Linked DNA regions of Gemmatimonas phototrophica. The protein of the gene in region 1 binds, or shares a complex with, the protein of each later gene. Links are inferred from orthologs where the notes say so. Each region holds a gene or a part of one and is shown on either strand. Other genes may lie near its edges.

Evidence for each region.
Region 2: the proteins of nuoD (region 1) and GEMMAAP_RS12210 are in contact, whole or in part, in a cryo-EM structure (PDB 6ZJN), measured with the Thermus thermophilus proteins. The link is inferred for Gemmatimonas phototrophica from one-to-one orthologs. Residues at the interface, in WP_223903221.1 of Thermus thermophilus: Pro35, Ser36, Asp139, Gly141, Ala142; in WP_096411122.1 of Thermus thermophilus: Ala224, Glu225, Gln226, Glu227, Ala295, Trp297, Phe298, Arg299.

What each region holds. Positions count from the first base shown.
Region 1 is NZ_CP011454.1:2,162,537-2,170,134, forward strand. The notes cover bases 4,769-7,598. They hold nuoD (NADH dehydrogenase (quinone) subunit D), read right to left. Parts: upstream 6,846-7,598; coding sequence 5,691-6,845; downstream 4,769-5,690. Other genes in these bases: nuoF (NADH-quinone oxidoreductase subunit NuoF), read right to left, coding at 4,769-5,143; GEMMAAP_RS09095 (NADH-quinone oxidoreductase subunit NuoE family protein), read right to left, coding at 5,143-5,694; GEMMAAP_RS09105 (NADH-quinone oxidoreductase subunit C), read right to left, coding at 6,998-7,598. Outside these bases: GEMMAAP_RS09070 (NADH-quinone oxidoreductase subunit J), read right to left, coding at 1-366; GEMMAAP_RS09075 (NuoI/complex I 23 kDa subunit family protein), read right to left, coding at 363-860; GEMMAAP_RS09085 (NADH-quinone oxidoreductase subunit G), read right to left, coding at 2,230-3,792; more of nuoF, read right to left, coding at 3,815-4,768.
Region 2 is NZ_CP011454.1:2,879,495-2,887,261, forward strand. The notes cover bases 3,155-6,153. They hold GEMMAAP_RS12210 (complex I subunit 1/NuoH family protein), read right to left. Parts: upstream 5,235-6,153; coding sequence 4,074-5,234; downstream 3,155-4,073. Other genes in these bases: GEMMAAP_RS12200 (NADH-quinone oxidoreductase subunit J family protein), read right to left, coding at 3,155-3,316; GEMMAAP_RS12205 (NuoI/complex I 23 kDa subunit family protein), read right to left, coding at 3,361-4,077; GEMMAAP_RS12215 (NADH-quinone oxidoreductase subunit G), read right to left, coding at 5,231-6,153. Outside these bases: GEMMAAP_RS12185 (complex I subunit 4 family protein), read right to left, coding at 1-668; nuoL (NADH-quinone oxidoreductase subunit L), read right to left, coding at 661-2,556; NADH-quinone oxidoreductase subunit NuoK, read right to left, coding at 2,563-2,865; more of GEMMAAP_RS12200, read right to left, coding at 2,870-3,154; more of GEMMAAP_RS12215, read right to left, coding at 6,154-6,739; NADH-quinone oxidoreductase subunit NuoF, read right to left, coding at 6,736-7,767. UniProt on the Escherichia coli protein: NDH-1 shuttles electrons from NADH, via FMN and iron-sulfur (Fe-S) centers, to quinones in the respiratory chain. The immediate electron acceptor for the enzyme in this species is believed to be ubiquinone.

The DNA.
Region 1 (7,598 bases):
AGACGACGGCACGCGCGGCAGGCGGTTGCGCTGCGCCACCAACAGATTGGCCAGCAAGGCTATGCCCACCAACCCGGCGCCCAATCGGGAGCCGAGGCTGCGAAGATCGGAGATTTCACTGTGCCCGAGGTTGAGCAACATGACGACGAAGACGAACACCACCATGATGGCGCCGGCATAGACCAACACCTGAATCGCGCCGATGAACGGGGCGTCGAGCATGACGTACAGGCCTGCCAACGCGAACATGACGTTTACCAGCCACAACGCCGCCGGCACCGGGTTCTTCCGCGTGACAAACAGCAACGCAGAGGCCACGGCGAGCAGCGAGAACAGGTAAAACTGGAACTCGAAGAATCCGTTCATTCGCCCTTCGGGTCCGCAGGATCCCACAATTCACTGACCGGGTGCGTCTGCGCCATGAGGCGCTCCAGATCGTACACGAAGGACGCCCGGTCGAACTCGGCGTTCTCGTAATGGCGTCCAACATGGATCGCCTCTTCCGGACACACTTCCTGACAGTAGCCGCAGAAGATGCAGCGGAACTCGTCGATTTCGAACACCAGCGGATAGCGATTCCCCTGCTCGTCCTCACCAGGGGTAAGCTTGATGCAATTGGCCGGGCACACCGTCGGGCAGAGGCCACAGGCCACACACTTGGCCTTGCCGTCTTCAGTGGTGAGCATGCGATGGGTGCCCCGCCAGCGCGGCGACAGATCCCATTTCGTTTCCGGATACTCCATCGTCACCTTGTGCGGATCCACGAGGTGCTTGAGCGTCACGGCCATGCCCTTGAGCGTGGCGCGCACGTAGCTCACCCGCTCCAATGGACGTTCCATGACCTTCACGCCGATGGCCATCAGTCAACTCCTTCGGCAATCAGGGTCTGTCCTGCAGTCGCCACGGCTGGCGTCCCGGTTGCAGTGGTGTGCTGCGCCACCAACTGCCGGCGCGACAGATCCAACCCGCGCGCCCGCAGGCGCTCGAGATCCAGCGGCGCCACTCGCGCGCTGGCCGGGCTGATCAACTTCCCGCGGTCGAGCCACGAGAGCAGGATCACGATGAGCACGATATTCAGCGCCAGCAAAGCCAGCGAGAACAGGGGACCGCGAGCTACCCCGAGCATATCCAGCCCCAGTGTCGCCGAGGCGATCACCACGATGTATGCCAGGGCGATGGGCAGCATGACACTCCATCCGAGCGACATGAGCTGATCGTAGCGGAAGCGCGGTACCGTCCAGCGAACCCACATGAATACGAAGATGAAGAAACCGATCTTTGAAATCATCATGAGCAGCGTGGCCACGGTCTTCAGCACCGAGTATGGCCCGGCATTGTCCCACTGCGTGAAGGGGATATCCCATCCGCCGAAGAACATGACGGCGGTCAAACCGCTCACCGTCAGCATGTTGGCATACTCGGCAATGAAGAACATTGAGAACTTCATCCCGCTGTATTCCGTGTGATAGCCGGCCACGAGCTCCGATTCCGCTTCCGGAAGATCGAACGGCAGTCGATTCGTTTCGGCGAAGGCGGCCACGAGGAACGTGAACCACGCGATGGTGAGCGAGAGCACGTTCCAGCCCATGGACGACTGCTGCTGGACGATGGCGCCCAACGACACATTGCCCGCCAGCAGCAACACCGGGATGGTGGACATGCCCATGGCGATCTCATAGGAGATCATCTGCGCACTTGAGCGCAGCCCACCCAGCAAAGCGTACTTGTTGTTGGAGGACCATCCAGCAAGCACAATGCCGTAGACCCCGAGCGATGAAATGGCCAGGGTGAACAAAAATCCAACCGGCAACGGCGCGATGGCCATCTCGATCAAGCCCCACGGCGTGGGGAGCGGGGCCGCAAATGGCAGCACTGCCCACGTCATCATGGCGGGAATGAATGCGAGCGCCGGCGCAATGAGGAAGAGCCATCGATCCGCAAAAGGCGGATTGGTCTCCTCCTTCATGAAGTTCTTGATGCCGTCAGCCACTGGCTGCAGAATACCGCCGGGACCGGCCCGGTTTGGACCACGACGGTCCTGGAACCAGGCGGCCAGCTTCCGTTCCAACAAGGTCAGCAGCGCCACCGTGACCAGGTAGACTCCAAAAAACACCAGAATCTTCACCACGCTCGCGGCCACAAACGTCCCGATGGCGTCCGGAGCCAACTGCGGGTTGGCACGCGGAAACAGTTGAGCCACATCAAGCGCGGCCACGATCGCCAGCGCCGTCATATGGCCGCCCCAGCGGTGGCAGTCTCGGATGCAAGGACCGGCAGCCCGTGCATGCCCAGCGATTCGTAGTCGAGCCCCGCGAACGCCTGATGCGTGGACACCATCGCGGCAAACACATCTGCCGGCAGGTGAAATTCCGCCGCACCGCCGGTCGCAGCCAGCAGATCGGTCAGCACAAACCAGGATGGGCGCGCCACACCGGGCGCGGTCCGTCCCTGCAGGAAGCGCTGCACACGCCCACGCAAATTGGTAAAGGTGCCCTCTTCCTCAACCGTATTCGTGATGGGGAGTACCGCAACCGCGCGTTCGGCAACAGCGGTTGGAATGGTCGTTCCCACAAACACGAGGGAAGACAACGCCGCCAACTCGCTGGGAGTGACGCCATCGAGCGCATCCCCAACTACCAGCAACGCATCATCATGCCGAAGGGCACTGCCCACCGTGGTCACCTCGGCAAAGCCCAGCAGACGCGCCCCGGCCGCGTTGGCCGCACGCTCTTCACGCAGCGCGAGATCGGCTACGCCAGGCAACGGAACCGTCTCGCCGCGCGCGACTCGGAAAACACCTTGTCCATTCAACTGTGCGACCAGTCGCTCCAGCAGGAACAACGCCTCGTTGGACAGGTTCGGCGAGGCCAGCACGACCACACGCTTCCCGGACAACGCGCCCACGGCCGCGGTCACGGCGTCTTCCCAATCGACTTCCGTCAACGTGCCGTTGATGCGAACCAACGGCTGATCGGCACGATCCCGACGCGCGAATTCGCGGTAGGACTGTCGTCCGACTTCGCACATGTAATACTGGTTCACTGCGTCGTTGGGACGCGGCTTCAGGCGGACCGGCACGTTGTCCCGCGTTTCCACCACCGCGTTGCACCCCTGACTGCAGCCGGTGCACACGGTGGGGGCCCGGTCGAGTTCCCAGGCACGGGCCTTGTTCAGGAAATCCTTACTCAGCAAGGCCCCCACGGGACACAGATCAATCACGTTCCCCGCCCATGGGTTGGTGAGATCATGCCCTTCCGCCTTGCCGATAAACGCCCGATCACCGCGCTCAGACACATTGAGCACGGGCTCGTCAGCCACGTCGCTCATGAAGCGAACGCAACGGGTGCACAGGATGCAGCGGTTCTGCACATACAGCACATCACCACCAAAATCCTCCACCGGGTTGAAGCGCTTCGGTTCGCGATACCGCGAATCCGCGCGCCCTTCCGCGAAGGTATAGTCCTGCAGCTCGCACTCACCCGCCTGATCGCAAATCGGACAATCGAGGGGATGGTTGATCAGCAGAAACTCCAGCACTCCCTTGCGCGCTTCCAGCGCTTTGGGTGAATGCACGTGCACCACCTGCCCTTCCATGACCGAAGTGGCACACGCCGGTGCCAGCTTGGGCATCTTCTCCACCTCGACCAGACACATGCGGCACACGCCGGCCACCGGAAGCCCAGGGTGGTAGCAGTAGTGCGGCACGAGCACACCCGCCGTCTTGGCCGCTTCCAGAATGGACATGCCATCTGGTACGGTGACCGGGCGCCCCTCAATGGTGAGTGAGACCATCTTCACGTCTGCCATCGTCCCCTCACGCGGCCGAGGCGCGCAGCGCCCCGGGTACAGTCACCATGGCCGGATTCGCCGCAATCTTCGCTTCGAACTCGTGGCGGAATTTCTTCAGTCCCGACATCACCGGCGTGGCGCAGGAGTCGCTCAGAACGCAGATCGTCTTGCCACTCATGCCATCGGCAATGGACACCAGCGTGTCGAGATCCTCCGCGGTGCCTTCACCGTCGCGAATACGCTCCATGATGCGCGTAATCCACGCCGTGCCTTCGCGGCACTGCGAGCACTGGGCGCAGCTTTCGTGCGCGTAGAAGCGCGTCAGCCGCGCGATCTGCCGGACCATGCACTGCCGATCATCAAAGACGATCGCTCCGCCGGAGCCGAGCATCGTTCCCGCGGCGACCATCCCCTCATAGTCCATGATGGCGCCTTCGGCCTCTTCCCGCGTCAGAATGGGCACCGAAGACCCGCCGGGAATGACGGCCTTAATCTCGCGGCCCGGCAACGGCCCACCGCAGAGGTCGTACAGAAAATCCTTGAACGGAAAGCCCAACGCGACTTCGTAGTTACCAGGGCGCGTGATATTGCCGCACACCGAGAACAACTTCGTGCCGATGCTTTTGGGATTGTCCGGGCGTCCAAACTGCTTGTACCACTCCGCGCCGTTCTTGATGATGTACGGGACGGTGGTGAGGGTTTCGACGTTGTTGATGGTGGTGGGCTTTCCGAAGAGCCCTGCCACCGCCGGGAACGGCGGCTTGATGCGCGGATTGCCACGCCGTCCCTCAAGGGAATTCATGAGCGCGGTTTCTTCGCCGCAGATGTACGCGCCCGCCCCCCGATGCACATGGACGTCCACCTGCTTGCCGCTCCCCATGGCGTTGGCGCCGAGGATGCCGGCCGCATACGCCTCTTCGACCGCGGCGGTGACACGCGCGTACGGTTCGGTGAACTCGCCCCGAATGTAGATGTACGCCGTTTGCGCGTAGATCGCGTGGGCCGCCAGGGCCACCCCTTCCACCAATCCATGGGGCGTCCAGCGCATGATCTCACGATCCTTGAACGTCCCCGGCTCGGACTCGTCGGCGTTGCAGCAGAGGTAATGCGTCTTGCCATCGGGTTTCATGAACGACCACTTCATGCCGGTGGGAAATCCGGCACCGCCACGGCCACGTAGGCCGGAGTCCTTCACGATCGTCTGCAGTTCCTGCGGGTCCGTAAACAACGCTTTCTGCAACGCCTCATACCCGCCGCGCGCCCGCCACCCTTCAAGGGTGCGCGCCTCGGCATCGCCGAAGTACTTCGACAGGATGGGTGTTTCGCGCGGATGAGACGGATGTGGATACCCCATTACTTCAACTCCGCCAGAATGCGTGGCACCGACTCGGGCGTCACGGATTCAATGAAATCGTTGTTGATCATGACCGGCGTGGCAAAGCCACAGGCGCCCAGACATTCCACTTCGATGACCGTGAACCGGCCATCGGCGCTGGTGAGCCCGAGGTCACCGCACCCGGTATGCTCGAGAAAACTCTTGACCACATCTTCCGCACCACAGACGTTGCACGGGGTCGTCGTGCAGACCTGAATGAAGTGCCGGCCGACCGGGTGCTGGTGATACATGGTGTAGAAACTCACCACGCCCTTGATGTAGGCCGGCGTAATGGCGAGCAGCGCCGCAATCTCCTCGATCCCCTTGTCGCTGACCCAGCCGCGCGCATCCTGCAACATCCAGAGCGCCGGCAACAGGGCGGCCTGTTTGGTGGGATAGCGCGAAAGAATGGTATCGAGTTGCGTGCGGGCCTCACCCACGAAAACCGGTTCATGCGGTTCGTCGTGGTGATGGCCATGCGGCGGGGCGGCCACAAGGGCGCCTCCACTGGCGGACGGGCCATGGCTCACCGGTCGATCTCTCCCATCACGATATCGATGCTGGCGTTGATGGCAATCACGTCGGAGAGCAAGTGTCCCTCCACCATCTTCGGAATTGCCGACAGGTTGACGAATGACGGCGGGCGAATACGCCAACGCACCGGCTTGGAGGTCCCGTCACTCACGAAATAGTATCCCTTCTCACCCTTGGGACTTTCCACGGCGACATAGCACTCCCCCGCCGACGGACGCGGGCCTTCCATGACGAGCTTGAAGTGATGGATCATGCTCTCCATCTCGCTCGTGGCTTTGTGCTTCGGCGGCAGGATCAGCCGCGGATCATCGATGTTGATCGGCCCACCCGGCAGCCGCTTGAGCGCCTGCTCGAGAATGCGCACGCTCTGCCGCATCTCTTCCACACGCACCAGGAACCGATCATAGACGTCGCCCTGGGTTCCGACGGGCACATCAAAATCGTAGGTCTCGTAATCGAGATACGGGAAATCCTTGCGCACGTCATACGCCACACCCGAGGCGCGCAGCATGGGGCCGGAGAGCCCCGCGTTGACCGCTTCTTGCGCGTTCATTGCACCAAGTCCCACGGTACGGCCGGCCCAGATGGCATTGGTTTCCAGCATCGCCACGGACTCCTCGAGCGTCTTCGGGAAGCCCTTGAGGAACGCCCGCAGGCCATCGAGCCACCCATCGGGAAGATCCGCCGCCATGCCGCCAACGCGGGTGGCGGTGGTCGTGAGGCGGGCGCCGACCCACCCTTCCAGGAGGTTGTACACGTTCTCGCGCTCCTGATACAGCCACAGGAACGGCGTAAACGCCCCGATGTCCACCGACGTGGTGCCCAGCCAGACCAGATGTGAAATGATGCGGGAGAGCTCCATGAGAATGACCCGCAGCACTTTGGTGCGCTCCGTCATCCCCACCCCGAACAACCGTTCGGCTCCCAGCACGAACGCCACGTTGTTGCCAGGCGAGTTGAGGTAGTCCTCGCGATCGGTCCAGGGAATGATCTGATTGTACTGGCGGTATTCCCCGATCTTTTCGAACCCGCAATGCAGGTAGCCGATGTGCGGAATGCACCGCACGACGGTCTCACCGTCCAGCTCCAACACCAGACGTAACACCCCGTGTGTTGCCGGGTGCTGAGGGCCGATGTTGATGAGCATGTGATCAGCCTCGAGCTCCGGCTCTGGCGCCAGTGCCGGGGTATCCAGCGCGACGGCGCGTCCGCCCTGTGCCACCAACGCGGCGCGAAGCGGCTGCCCCTGTGCATCCAATCCGCTCGTGCCGAGTGCCACCTCAATGGTTCGACGCGCGCTCATTCGCCTTCCTCGGTCTCGCCGTGGGCCGCACGATCGGCAAGACGCCGCTTCATGTCCTCCGGCAAGGAGTCGAAAGCATCGGCGATGCTCAGTTCTTCCATCGAGTAGCGCGCTTCCGGATCAGCGGCGAGTACCTGCTTGAGCTGCTCGGCGCGCGAGAAGCGGCCCCGCAGTGGAAAGTCCTTTCGCAACGGATGCCCTTCCTTGTACTGCTCCCACATAAGCAGCCGCCGAAGATCCGGATGGCCTTCGAACCGGATGCCGAACATGTCATAGCACTCGCGCTCCAGCCAATCAGCGCCCGAATAAATGTCCATGACGCTCGGCACCCACAGGGCTCCACGCTTGGGCAGTTCAACCTTCAGTCGCAGAAAGCGGCGATGCCCCAACGCGCGTAAGTGCCAGACCACTTCCAGTGGGCGTGTCCCGTCACGGTATTCCACCGCGGTGACATCCACGAGATAGTCGTATCGCTCCGACGGTTCGTCGTGCAGGAACCGGACGATGCGGTGGATGGCGTCGCGCGTGACAAAGACCGTCGTCTCGCCCCAGACCACTTCGGTGCGCAGGACGTCGCTACCGAACCGGGCCGTCAGA
Region 2 (7,767 bases), 720 kb from region 1 along the record:
AACGACAGCGCGAACGCCGCCAGCAAGGTGGTCTGGACGTTCAACGGCAACTCTGCGCGCATGAGGTCACTGAAGGCAAAGCTCACCACGCCGCCCGATTGCTGCAGGGCCCACACCAGGTAAATGAGCGCCGCCAGCATGAGGATGCTGCCGAACGCCGTATACAGCACGAACTTCACCGTGGCATAGCTGCGTCGCGCCCCGCCCCATATTCCGATGATGAGGAACATGGGAATGAGCATCGCTTCCCAGAACACGTAGAACAGGAAGAGATCCTGTGCCACAAACGCGCCCATCATGGCAAACTGCAGCAACAGGACGTTCACATGGAAGAACGTGATGTCCTTCTCAATGGAAGTCCACGCGCCCAGCACCACCAGGGGCCCGAGAAAGGCCGTCAGCAACACCAGCAGGATGTTCACGCCATCAAGTCCAATGGCGTAGGAGACCCCCCAGTCGGCAATCCATGGCACGGATGTGGCAAACTGCAGCCCCGCCACGCCACCATCGAAGTGGGCATAGAGAAGGGCCGCCATCACAAACTGCACGGCCATCACAACCGCCGTCGTGATGCGCACCGCAACCGCATTGGCGCGCACCAGCGCCAGCAACGCCACGCCCGCCAACGGCAGGAACAGCACGAGATTCAACAGGAGCGCATCAGACATGACGCCAGCTCCAAAGCAAAGCGCCGACGATCCCCACCATGACCAGCAGAGCGTAGAGCTGGAGGCTGCCCGTCTGCATCCGGCCCAACAGGCCGGCCGTGCGCTGAGCCAAGCCGGCCAGACGGTTGAGGGAGCCGTCAATCACCAGACGGTCAGCGCCCTGGAAAAGTACGGTGTCAGAGAACCACGCCAGCGGCCGCACGATCACAGCCGCATAGAGTTCATCTACAAAGTACTTGCCCTGGAGCAGCCCGTAGATCGGACCGGCCGCGCGGGCCAGTCCTTCTGGACGCGACGCGGGACCACGATAGAGCATCACGGCGAGCCCCACACCGGCAAAGGCAATCGCCACCGAGGCATACAGCAGGGGGTGCTCATAGTGCTCAAGCGACTCCACCACGTTGGGCAATGGAATCATGGGCTCGAGAAAATGCGGTATGCCGATATACCCACCAACCGCTGACAGCACCGCCAACACGCCCAGCACAGCGGTCATCGACAGTGGCGATTCATGCACATGGTGCTCCACCTCGTGGCTCATGCGCGACGCACCAAAGAAGGTGAGCCACAGCAGCCGGGTCATGTAAAACGCCGTCATGAATGCCGTCAGGGCACCAACCGCCCACAGCCAGGGTGCGCCCCCACGTTCACTGGCAAAGGCGTACCACAGGATCTCGTCTTTCGAAAAGAACCCGGCCAGCCCGGGGATACCGGCAATGGCCGCCGTCGCCACCGCAAACGTCCAGAAGGTGATCGGGATGCGGGTGCGCAGCCCCCCCATCTTGCGGATATCCTGCTCACCGCCGAGCGCATGAATCACGCTCCCGGCCCCAAGGAACAGGCACGCCTTGAAGAACGCGTGTGTCACCACGTGAAAGATGGCGACGCCGTACGCGCCAACACCGAGCGCCACGAACATGAACCCCAGCTGGGACACGGTGGAATAGGCCAGCACTTTCTTGATGTCGTGCTGGACCAGCGCAATCGTGGCCGCCACAAACGCGGTCAGCACGCCGATCACGGCCATCACCTGTGAGGCCTCCGGGGCCTGCAGATACAACCCGGACATGCGCGCCACGAGATACACACCGGCCGTGACCATGGTGGCAGCGTGAATCAGCGCCGAGACCGGCGTGGGGCCGGCCATGGCATCAGGGAGCCAGACGTAGAGCGGGATCTGAGCCGACTTGCCGGTGGCGCCAACAAAGAGGAACATCCCCACCAGACTGGCCGACACCATGGTGGCGGTGCCGGTGGTGAAGGCCGAATTGATGACGTCCATATCCAGCGTGCCAAAGGCGCGGTAGAGCAGGAACATTCCCAGAAGAAATCCGGCATCACCAATGCGATTGGTGATGAACGCCTTGCGCCCGGCCACGGCATTGGCGAGGTCGTCAAACCAGAAGCCAATCAGCAGATACGACGCCAGTCCCACCCCTTCCCAGCCGACAAACAGGACCAGCATGGAGCGGCCGAGGACGAGCAGCAGCATGAAGAACAGAAACAGATTCAGGTACGCAAAGAAGCGCCCGAAGCTCTTGTCGTCATGCATGTACCCGGTGGAATAGATGTGGATGACCGATCCCACCCCGGTGACAATGAGCGTCATGACCGCCGAGAGGCGATCGAAATAGAACGTGATGTCGAACGTCCGGTCGCCAATGGCGGCCCAGCGGTACAACGGCTCGACAATGGGGGTATACCCATTGCCCTGCAGCGTGAAGAACGCCTGCACGGTGAGCCCGAAGGCCAGCAGCGGCGCCAGACACCCCACCAACGCCGCCGTCCGGTGACTGAAGCGATGACCGCCCAGTGCCGTGGCAAACGTGCCGTTGATGAGAAACCCGATCAGGGGGAGCAGCGCGATGAGCGCCAACATATGCGGCATGCGCGTCTAACCCTTGAGCTCAGAGTAGCGGTCCACATCCAGCGACCGCGCGTGCTTGACCAGCAGCAGCACAATGGGAATGGCCAAGGCCACTTCGGCCGTCGCCACCACGAACGTCAGGAAGACCATCACCACACCGGCCGCATCGCCACGCTGCTGCGAAAAGGTCACCAGGCTCAGATTGACCCCGTTGAGCATGAGTTCCATGCACATGAGCATCACGAGAGCGTTGCGACGGATCACCACGCCCAGCAGACCGACACTGAACAGCGCTCCAGCCAGCCAGAGCATCGCTTGATATTGATCCATACCGTTATCCCTGTCGCCGACGGCTGACACCAACCACTGCCAACGCCGCCACGATGGCGCCCACCAGAAACACGGTGGTCAGCTCAAACTCGAGCCAATACTGGGTGAGAAAGGCCGAGGAGAACGGCACCAGTCCAAACACATCGCCGGTGGCCACCGGGACGGTGCTTCCGGTGCCGCGCAGTACCGCCACGCCCAGCACACCGGTCAGCAGCACGCCGCCAAGCACCCCTGGCACGACGAACCGCGAAAAGCGTTTGCTCCCCGGGGCTTCCTTCACCTCGAGCAGCATGATGACATAGACCATGAAGACCATCACGGCGCCCACGTAAATGAGCACCTGAAACGCGGCGATGAAGTGCACCCCCATCAGTCCGTACACCGCGCCCAGCGACGTCATCGAGGTGATGAGCGCCAGCGCCACCCGCATGGGCTCTCGCAGGACCAGCATCGACACCGCGCTGATGAGCGCCAGGGCGCCGAAGACGGCCAGAATTAGTGCGTTGATGACTCACGCCCCCGCTTCACGCTGTCCCCGAGCTGCAATGGCACCGGTTTCGGCGGATAGGGTTTGGCCACGTCCTTCTCCGGACGCCAGGTCAGCATTTCGTCCATCGTGATCCACATGTTGTAGCGGTCGTCGGAGACCAGGTTCGGAACGTCTTCCTGCATCCGGATCGCGTCTTCCGGGCACGCTTCCACGCACATACCGCAGAACACGCAGCGCGAGTAGTCAATCTCGAAGCGTACCGGAAACTTGGGGTGGGCCGGATCGTCGGGATCGAATCCGGACTCGATCTCGATGACTTTGGCGGGGCACACCGTCGCGCACATGTTGCACGCAATGCATTGCGGCGATCCATCGGGCCGCTGCGTCAGGATGTGCTTCCCGCGGTTGCGAGGCGCGAAATCTCCGCGCTTCTCCTCGGGATAGTACGTGGTCACCGCCCCTCGCCGACCGGTGATCCATTTGAACATGTTCCGGAGGAAGATCCCGCTGGTAATGGCGAGCCCCTTCAGAATCTCCGGCAGATACGCGCGCTCCCACAATGTCATGGTGGGTTCGTTCCAGTACTGCTTCCGCTCGTAGCGAACCACCTTGCGCGGCGCACTCCCCGCGCCGGCTGGCGGCACCGCACCAGGCTGATTGCCGAACGCTGGCCCGGTCACACCCGCCGTTGGCGTTGGGGGATTCTTGATGCCGCGGATCATTGCCCACCTCCTACCAGCCACATCCAGAGTACCGTCACCACGAGATTCGCCAGCGACAAGGGGAGCAACATCTTCCAGGAAAGGCCCAGCATCTGGTCGTAGCGAAAGCGCGGCAGCGTCCAGCGAATCTGGATCTGGATGACGCACAGGAGCGCCACCTTGCCAAGGAACGTGACCAGCTGCAACGGCACCCGCACCGCCTGACTGAGCGCGATCTCGGTCCCTCCCGGCAGGGTGAACCCGGCGTCGGTCATGTACGGCAGGTTGTAGCCGCCGAGGAACAGAGTGGCGAACAGCGCGCCCACGACCGCGATCTGAATGAACTCCGAGAACATGAACAGCCCCAGCTTCATCGCGCTGTACTCCGTGAAATACCCGGCGATCAGCTCCGACTCCGCTTCCGGCAAGTCAAACGGGATGCGCTTGTTCTCGGCGATGGCCGCCGTGAGAAACAGAAAGGCGGCGAACGGCTGGTAGAAGATGCCCCACGCGGGCAGGACCCCGCCGATCGTGCCGGACTGCTGGCGCACAATCTCGCCCAGATTCACACTGCCGTATACGAGAATGAGGCCAAGCACCGTCAGCCCCATGACCAGCTCATAGCTGATCATCTGCGAGCCGGCACGCAATCCGCCCAGCAACGAAAACTTGTTGTCCGACGCCCACCCGGCGAGCATGGCCCCAATGATCCCCAGGCTGCTGAACGCAAAGACCACCAGCAACCCGGCATCAAGATTGGCGATCTGCATGGGATAGGCACGATCGCCAAACCATTGCGACAAGGCCGGAATGAGCTGACCGGGAATGACCGTACCACCAAACGGTACCACCGCGAACACCAGCAGGACTGGTGTGAACACGATGAACGGCGCCAGGAAATAGCCGACCTTGTCGTGCGTGTTCGGCTTGAAGTTCTCCTTGAGGAGCATCTTCAATCCATCAGCCATCCCGTGAAACAACCCGAGCCATACCAGCTTGATATTGGTGAACGGCAGACGGATGTAGGCCCGATTGGCGCCAACACGATCCGCCATGATGGCCGACTGCTTGCGCTCCACCCAGGTCAGCAGCCCGCCAAAGCTCAACAGCATGACGATGGCGTACACGATGAATACCAGCGCCACCGCCAGATCGGGGAGAATGCTTGGCCCGTTCATGCTGGCACTCCGGCCAGCGGCCCAAACAGCTCGGCCGCGTGCGCCACCGGCGCCTTAGGCGCAAAGCAGGCGGAGAACGGCGTGACCGTGCCCTCACAGTTGGTGTAGTGGCCACTTCGTTCCGTCTGGATACTGATCGGCAGAAAGACGTCGGCCGTGCTGTGCGACGGGTGCGCATACGATTCAAGGCGAATGACCTTGGCGCCTGCGGGCAGCTGCTCGGACGCAACGCCCTCGCCCCACACCAGCACGACATCCGCCCCGGCCAGAGCGGAGGCGACATCGTTGGGCAATAAGGGGAAATGCGATACGGCGGCCGTGAGATTCGGATTCTTGTCGGCCTTGATGAGCAGCTGGTCTTCCAATACCTCGCCGACCTGCGGTGCGTGATCGGCTTTGCTATACGCCGTGAGCGTCTTGCCCAACCGGGAGGCGAACGCGGAGGCAAAGGCCGACAACTCTTCGTTGGACCCCCAGCTGGAAACCAGCGCGACCGCGCGGCGCGCGGAGGCCAGCAATGCGGCGGCATTGGCCGTGGCCGTAGCTACCTCCACTCCCTGCCCTCGCATCATGGCCTGCGTGGCTCGGGGCCGCTCGAACAGCTTGGCCAGGTCCCGCCCCTTGTTGCAGATCCACGGCCCGTTCACCGCACTGTTCTCCAGCGGCGTGACCCGTTCGATGCGCACATTGAGCTGCGGATCCAGCGCCTTGAGCGCCCACTCAGGCTTGCGGTGCCAGATGTTCACGCTGCACCCGCGCGAGCATCCCGGGCACACACTCGGCGTCGCCTTGGTGTACCACACGCGGGCGTGATCAAGATTCTCCCGCGAGAGCAACGCCCCCACCGGACAGATGTCGATCACATTGTCCGAATAGGCATCCTCATTGAAGTTGGCGTCTTCGGCCGGACGAATGAGGGCATGGTCGCCACGATAGACGGCAGCCAGCGCATGGGACTCCGAGACCTCGTGCGTAAAGCGCACGCAGCGGGTGCACATGATGCACCGCTCGTTGTCCAGCATGATCCGATCGGACAGCGGATAGAACTTGGTCGCATGGTTCTTCCGATCGCTGGAGAGCGAGGCCTGCCCGTTATGCTCGTAGTGATAGTCCTGCAGGATGCATTCACCGGCTTTGTTGCAGATGCCGCAATCGACCGGATGATTGAGCGTGATGAACTGCATCGTGTCGCGACGCAGATTCTTCACCGTATCCGTTTCCGTCAGCACCCGCATGCCGGCGGTTACGGGCATGTTGCACCCGATATCAAACCACGGATCGCCAGCATCCTGCTCCACTTCCACCATGCAGATACGGCAATTGCCGGGAACGGAGAGTTCCGGGTGCCAGCAGAAGTGCGGAATGCTTACGCCAGCCCGTTGAGCCGCCTGAATGACGGACTCCCCCTGATACGCCGTACACGGCTCCCCGTTGATGAAGAACTCCAGGGTCTTGGCCGTGTTCACGGGTTCGTTATTCCCCCGCCGCCGCAGTGCGTCGCTCATACGGCAACCCCATGGTACAAGGGCGCGGGCACCGCGCCGTCGAACGGATCGTCCACGGCGAGTCGGCCATCAAACATGGAGCGACCGTTCAGGATGTAGTACTCGAATTCTTCGCGATAATGATCGAGAATGGCCGTGCAGGCATATCCCGCCGAGTCGCCAAGACTGCAGATGGTGGTGCCGTCGTTGGCGTTCGAGATGCGATACAGCCGATCGATGTCTTCCGGCCGCCCTTCCCCGCGCACGATGCGATCGAGAATGCGTTCCATCCACCCCATGCCTTCCCGGCATGGCGTGCACTGTCCGCAGGACTCATGGTGATAAAACCGCTGGATGACGCGGGCGAGGCGTACCATGCAGGTGCCCTCGGCTACGGCGATCATGCCACCGGACCCCAATTGCGATCCCGCGGCCACGGCACTGTTGTGGTCGAGCGTGACGCCCTTGATCTCCTGGGCGTTGAGAATCTTGGTGGAGACGCCCCCCGGAATGATGCACTTGAGCGCTTTACCACCTTGCATGCCTCCGCAGTCCTCGTAGAGGAACTTCTCCCACGAGTAGCCATACTCCACTTCATAGACTCCCGGCCGCGCGATGTGTCCGGAAATGGAGATCATTTGCGTGCCGGGGCTCTTGGGAGTGCCGGTCTTCTTGAACTCCACCGCGCCCAGATTCAGGATGACCGGCACGTTGGCCAGCGTTTCCACGTTGTTCACGACGGTGGGCTTCTGGTAGAGCCCTTTCACCGTGAGCCGAGGCGGGCGGTTACGCGGCCAGCCCTTGCGCCCTTCCAGCGACGCCAGCATCGCGGAGGCCTCGCCGCACACATACGACCCGGCGCCGCGGTAAACCACGACATCGAGGGAATACGCGGTCCCCAGAATGTTCTTGCCAAGAAGCCCGGCCTCGTACGCTTCGTCCACCGCGGCCTGAATGCGACGGAACGGCAGATCAAACTCGCCGCGAATGTAGATGAACGCGTGGCGGCCACCAATCGCATACGATGCCAGGATCAGCCCTTCCAGACA